2 regions of the Hydrogenophaga sp. NH-16 genome follow, and region 1 is predicted to be linked to the other one. Evidence: riboswitches for the same ligand, from Rfam matches in the RefSeq annotation. Region 1 holds a riboswitch; the other holds the start of a gene.
The links. A riboswitch is a leader RNA that binds a small molecule or an ion and turns the genes downstream of it on or off. The one in region 1 is predicted to bind thiamine pyrophosphate.
Positions count from the first base shown of each region.

Region 1 (3,401 bases):
ATCCGGCGACTGATCGGCAAGGTCGAGCAGAAGGGCCACACCCTGGTGCCGCTGAACCTGCACTGGAAGAGCGGCAAGGTGAAATGCGAGATCGCTCTGGCCAAAGGCAAGGCCGAGCACGACAAGCGCGACACCATCAAGGACCGCGAAGGCAAGCGGGAGGTCGAGCGGGCCATGAAACAGCGCCAGCGCTGAGCATCATCGAAGAAGGCCCCGGCGCGTGGCCTGATCGTTGCCGGGCGACGGTGCTCACCAACCCCAGAGCAGGCGCCTGGAGGGTGTGCAGAATTTTGTGTAAACGGACAATCCACCGCAGGCGAGAGCCTGCTTGTCCGTAAACACAATGACAACTTCTGAAGCAAAAAACGCCTTGGGTTGCACCAAGGCGTCTCTTGTGTGCCCCCGCTCATCCGTTTTGACACGGACTGTCTTGGGCCCTTTTCTGCTTATTGGGGCTTCAGCGCTCTTCCAGCTGGATCACCTCGGCGGTGGCAACCCGCGTGAGGTAGACGGTGTTGCCGAGCATTCGGGCCTCGGAACAGCCACTGTTCGGAATGCGGTTCCATTCAATGCACATCTGGCTGCCTTCGGCGCGCCAGCGCCCCGAGTCGTTGGTCGGACCTGCGTTGACGTAAACGAAATCGCTTTTGAACTGCAGCCGGACCTCGCCGCCGCTGGCCGTCCGGTAGAAGAATGATTTCCCCGTCAGTCTCTCCTTCAACACCTCGGGTGCAACCGGCTGGGCGTCGGGCGGGAAGGCAGGCACCGGTGCAGCCGACTGGGCGCCAGACAAAGAGGGCATGAGACCGAGACACAGGGCGGCCAGCAGCGTGGGGACGGACTGGGTATGTGACATGGGCATCTCCTTGGAGGGCCGCATGCTAAGGCTTGGCCCGCCCGTCGCGCCAGCACCGACCCTTCGGAGCAGGCAGGTATGGCCAGGAACAGCTTGTTCGAGGTGGTCACGACCTACAATCTTGTGTTTCACCGGGGGTGCCGGCTCCGTCGGGAGCAGGCTGAGAAATACCCCTCTCACCTGATCTGGGTTGTGCCAGCGTAGGGAGCGTGACAAGCCGGTCCGCCGTTTGCCGTGGCCCGTCCTGCTCAAGCCCTCGCGGGCGTTTTGACAAGGCGGCTTCACATGCAACGGCGGTTTCTTTTTTCGGCGCTCCTCTCCCTCACCACGCTGTCCCTCGCGGGCCTGGTCCAGGCGCAGGCACCCATGCCGCTGCGCGTGCTGACCCACAGCTCGTTCGACCTGCCCAAGGAGCTGCTGGCGCAGTTCGAGAAAGACGCGGGCGTGCGGCTGCAGATCGTCAAGGCCGGTGATGCCGGCGAGATGACCAACAAGCTCATCCTGACGAAGGCCAGGCCGATCGCCGACGTGGCCTTTGGCATCGACAACACCCTGCTGCCGCGCGCGCTGGCCGCCGGCGTGGTCGAGCCCTACACCGGCCCCGCGGCCCAGCGCGCGGCGGCGGTGACCCTGGACGGCGGCGTGGTGCCGGTGGATTTCGGCTACGTCAACCTCAACATCGACAAGGCCTGGTTCGCGAAGAAGGGCCTGGCGCTGCCGGCTTCGCTGGAGGACCTGACCAAACCCGCCTACGCCAAGCTGCTGGTGGTGCAGAACCCGGCGACCTCCAGCCCGGGCCAGGCCTTTCTGTTTGCGACCGTCGCCGGCCTCGGCGAGGAGGGCGCTTTCAAGTGGTGGGGCCAGATGCGCGGCAACGGCGTGAAGGTGGTCAAGGGCTGGACCGAGGCCTACTACACCGAGTTCACGCGCAACGGCGGCACGCGCCCCATCGTGGTGAGCTACGCCAGCAGCCCGGCGGCCGAGGTCTTCTACAGCAAGGAGAAGATCACCGAGTCGCCCACCGCCAACCTGTTCCTCAAGGGCGGCGTGTTCCGCCAGGTCGAGGGCGTGGCCCTGGTCAAGGGCGGCAACCCGGCCGCGCGCGAAGCCGCCGGCAAGTTCATCGAGTTCCTGCGCTCCGCCCCGGCGCAGCAGGCGCTGCAGACCACGATGTGGATGTATCCGGCCGAGGCCGGCGCGGCGCGGGTGGACGTGATGAAGACCCATGCGGTGGAGCCGACGGCGTTCGACAACCCGTCGGCCGCCGATGTGACCGCCAAAAACAAGGCCTGGCTGCAGCGCTGGACCAAGACAGTCTTGAAGTGAGGATGTCTCGCCGCTGGCTGCTGCCTGCGCTGCCGCTGGTGTTTCTGGCGGTGGTGCTGGTGGCGCCGGTGCTGCGGCTGCTGGCCGAGGGGCTGGCGCCTGGCGCGGCCGACGGCGCCGAGCCGCTGCGCTGGCTGGACGTCTGGCAGGACGATTACCTGCGCTGGCGCGTGCTGTGGTCGTTCGCGCAGGCGGGCATCACCTGCGCGCTGGCGCTGCTGCTGGGCCTGCCCTGCGCCTGGGTGCTGGCGCGGCGCGAGTTCCCGGGGCGCGTGCTGGTGCTGCGCCTGCTGATGCTGCCCTTCGTGGTGCCGACCCTGGTGGCGGCCATGGGCGTGCTGGCGCTGTGGGGGCCGCGCGGCCTGATCGGCGGGCCGCTGGCCGACGCCGGCGTCGAGCTCACCGACACACCCTGGCTGCTGCTCTACGGCAACCTGTTCTTCAACCTCTGCCTGGTGGTGCGCGCCGGTGTCGACGCGCTGGAGCAGGTCGGCGCGCAGCGGCTCGCAGCCGCACGCACCCTGGGCGCCACGCCCTGGCGCGCGTTCTGGCGCATCGAGTGGCCAGCCATCGCGCCCTGGCTGACCTCGGCGCTGTGCCTGGTGTTCCTCTACTGCTTCGCAGGCTTCGGCCTGGCGCTGGTGCTGGGCGGCCAGCGCTACGCCACTGCCGAGGTCGAGATCTACACCCTGGTCGCGCACGAGCTGGAGCTGGGCCGCGCGGGTGTGCTCGCGGTCTGGATGATGGTGCTGACCGGTGCGGTCGCGCTGGCCTACGCCTGGCTGGAGCGCCGGCTGGCGGCGCCGGCGCGGGTCACGCCGGTGCCGCGGCAGCGGCCGGCCACGGCCCTGCAATGGCTGGGTGTGGCGGGTGCGATGGGGTTGCTGGTGCTGGTCTGTGTCGCGCCGCTGGCGGCCATTCTCTGGCACGCCGCATCGGCACTGTTCGCCGGTCAGGGCGCGGCCGTGCTCACCGACCCCGAGACCCTGGCCGCGCTGGGCAACACGCTGCGTTTCTCGGTGTTGGCCGTGCTGTTCGCGACCGCGCTTGGCCTTTCGCACGCCTTCGCCTTGCAGGGCGCGGTGGCCTGGCGCGCGCTGGCCTTCCTGCCCTTCGTGGTCTCGCCCGTCAGCGTGGCCTTCGGCCTGCTACTGCTCTACCCCGACTGGAGCGCCAGTCTCGTGGTGTTGCTGGCGGCGTATGCGCTGCTGGCCTGGCC
Region 1 is NZ_CP029344.1:3,889,485-3,892,885, reverse strand. It holds gene smpB (SsrA-binding protein SmpB) at 1-195, shown strand, start outside; gene DD542_RS18760 (hypothetical protein) at 458-856, opposite strand; TPP riboswitch at 980-1,081, shown strand; gene DD542_RS18755 (thiamine ABC transporter substrate-binding protein) at 1,142-2,182, shown strand; gene DD542_RS18750 (iron ABC transporter permease) at 2,185-3,401, shown strand, end outside.

Region 2 (3,401 bases), 1.2 Mb from region 1:
GCAAGCTGGCTGTGCTGGCGCTGCTGCTGAGCCTCACCCTGGTGCTGGTGCATGGCCTGCTGCGCGGCGACTGGCTGCAGGCCGCGCTGGCCGGCATCGCGCTGGCCATGGCGATGCTGCCCGAGGAATACCCGGTGGTGATGACCGTGTTCCCCGCGCTGGGCGCGCGCCGCCTGTCGCGGGAAGGCGTGCTCACGCGGCGCATCAACGCCATCGAAACCCTGGGCGCCACCACGGTGCTGTGCAGCGACAAGACCGGCACGCTGACCGCCAACCGCATGACGGTCACCCACCTGGCCGCGGGCGGTGCCGCGCTGCCGGACCGGCTGGCGCTGGACACGCTGGGCAGCGCACCCCTGCCAGAAGCCTTCCACACGCTGGTGGAGTACTCGATCCTGGCGAGCGTGGTGGAGCCCTTCGACCCGATGGAGAAGGCCTTCCACCAGCTGGGCGCGCGCTTCCTCGCCGACACCGAGCACCTGCACCACGACTGGCGGCTGGTGCAGACCTATGCGCTGAGCCCGGCGCTGCGCGCCATGTCGCATGTGTGGATGGCGTCGGACGGCGGCGCGCAGACGGTGGCCGCCAAGGGCGCCCCCGAAGCGGTGATGGACCTGTGCCACCTCGATGCGGCGCAGCGGGCGCACATCGCCACGGTGGTGGACGGGCTGGCCGCACAGGGCCTGCGTGTGCTGGCCGTGGCCAGCGGCCGGTTCGAGGGCGAGGACTGGCCCGCGAACGAACACGACTTCGATTTCGGCTTCGTCGGCCTGCTGGGCCTGGCCGACCCGGTGCGCCCGCAGGTGCCGGCGGCGATTGCCGAGTGCCGTGCGGCGGGCATCCGCGTGGTCATGATCACCGGCGACTACCCCACCACCGCGCTGACCATCGCGCAGCAGGCCGGCCTGGCCACATCGCTCACCGCGGACGACGTGCTCTCGGGCGACGAGATGGCCTCGCTCAGCGATGCCGCGCTGCAGGCGCGCATGGCGCACGTCAGCGTGTGCGCGCGCATCGCGCCGGAACAGAAACTGCGCATCGTGCAGGCGCTCAAGGCGCGCGGCGACATCGTGGCCATGACGGGCGACGGCGTGAACGACGCGCCCGCCCTGCGCGCCGCGCACGTGGGTGTGGCCATGGGCCTGCGCGGCACCGACGTGGCGCGCGAGGCGGCTTCGCTGGTGCTGGTGGACGACGACTTCGCGGCCATCGTGCGCGCGGTGCGGCTGGGGCGGCGCATCTTCGACAACCTGCGCAAGGCCATGTCCTACATCCTGGCGGTGCACGTGCCGATCGCCGGCATGGCGCTGCTGCCGGTGCTGTTCGGCTGGCCGGCCCTGCTGTTCCCGATGCACATCGCGCTGCTCGAACTCATCATCGACCCGGCCTGTTCGGTCGCGTTTGAAAACGAACCGGCCGAAAGCGACTTGATGCAGCGCCCGCCGCGCGACGCCAGCGCGCCGCTGTTCGGAGGAGCCACCTTGTGGCTGGCGCTGCTGCAGGGCCTGGGTGTGCTGGCAGCGGTGCTGGGGGCCTTTGCCTGGGCGGCGCCGCGCCTGCCCGAGGAAGAGGCCCGTGCATTTGCCTTCGCGACGCTGGTGGTGGGCAACCTGGCGCTGATCCTCTCCAACCGTTCGGCCACCGAACCGTTCTGGGTCACGCTGCGCACGCCCAACCGTGCGCTCTGGGTCGTGGTGGGGCTGGCCCTGTCGCTGCTGCTGGCCGCCCTGTATGTGCCCTGGGCCGTGACGGTGTTGCGTTTCGCGCCGCTGCCCTGGCACGAGCTCGCCGCGGCTGGCGGGCTCGGCCTGCTGAGCGTGCTCTGGTTCGAGGCCATCAAACGGGTCCGGCGCGGGCGGCGGGCGCGGCGCTGACCGGCATTTGGCGACCTGCGAGGAAGCACGCTACACTGCGCGCCTGCTCCGGGGTGCACGGGCCTGCCAAGGCCCGGCGCTGAGATGGTGTGACACACCGAACCCGTGAACTTGATCCGGCTAGTACCGGCGAAAGAAGAGCGTTGCCTTGAAGGACCCGTGGACGGGGCGCATCCGCCCACACCCATGGTCCCTCCGGGCGGTCCTCCGGAGCTGTTCGTTTTTCAACAGCTTTTTCAATCAGGAGACCGCCCGATGAACGCCCCCGACAAGCTCCAGCAGCTGCTCACGCTCACGCGCGAGCCTTTCCCCCAATCCCGCAAGGTCCATGTGCCCGGCGCGCTGCCCGGTGTGCAAGTGCCCATGCGCGAAATCGCGCTGACCAACGGCGAAACCGTCACGGTCTACGACACCTCCGGCCCTTACACCGACCCCGCCGCCGACATCAACATCCGCCAGGGTCTGAAACCGGTGCGCAGCGAATGGGTGGCCGCGCGCGGCGACACCGAAGCCTACGAAGGCCGCGCGCGGGTGGCGCTGGACGACGGCGGCAAGCATGGTGAAACAGCGGACGCGCGCATCGAAGCCCTGCGCGCCGAAGCGGCCGGCCTGCAGCGCCAGCCGCTGCGCGCGAAGGCAGGCCGGAACGTCACTCAGATGCACTACGCACGAAAGGGCATCGTCACGCCCGAGATGGAGTACATCGCCATCCGCGAGAACGGCCAGCGCGAGTGGATGAAGGAATACCTCGGCGACGCCGAGCGCGAGGCGCGTCTGAAGGGCAACGGCATGGGCGCGCGCATCCCCGACGTGATCACGCCCGAGTTCGTGCGCGAGGAGGTGGCGCGCGGCCGCGCGGTGATCCCGGCCAACATCAACCACCCCGAGGTCGAGCCGATGATCATCGGCCGCAACTTCCTGGTGAAGATCAACGCCAACATAGGCAACTCGGCCGTCACCTCGTCCATCGAGGAAGAAGTCGAAAAACTCGTGTGGTCCATCCGCTGGGGCGGCGACACGGTGATGGACCTGTCCACCGGCAAGAACATCCACACCACGCGCGACTGGATCGTGCGCAACTCGCCGGTGCCCATCGGCACGGTGCCCATCTATCAGGCGCTGGAGAAAGTGGGAGGCGTGGCCGAGGACCTCTCCTGGGAAATCTTCCGCGACACGCTGATCGAGCAGGCCGAACAGGGCATCGACTACTTCACCATCCACGCCGGCGTGCGCCTGCCCTTCATCCACCTGACCACCAAGCGTCGCACCGGCATCGTCAGCCGTGGTGGCTCCATCCTGGCCAAGTGGTGCATCACGCACCACAAGGAAAACTTCCTGTACACGCACTTCGACGAGATCTGCGAAATCATGAAGGCGTATGACGTGACCTTCTCGCTGGGCGACGGCCTGCGCCCCGGCTCGGGCGCGGACGCCAACGACGAAGCGCAGTTCGCCGAACTCAAGACCCTGGGCGAGCTGACGCAGATCGCCTGGAAGCACGACGTGCAAACCATGATCGAAGGCCCC
Region 2 is NZ_CP029344.1:275,635-279,035, forward strand. It holds gene DD542_RS01330 (cation-translocating P-type ATPase) at 1-1,874, shown strand, start outside; TPP riboswitch at 1,914-2,029, shown strand; gene thiC (phosphomethylpyrimidine synthase ThiC) at 2,130-3,401, shown strand, end outside.
Region 2: linked by a shared signal. The riboswitch ahead of thiC (phosphomethylpyrimidine synthase ThiC) and the one ahead of DD542_RS18755 (thiamine ABC transporter substrate-binding protein) in region 1 are both predicted to bind thiamine pyrophosphate.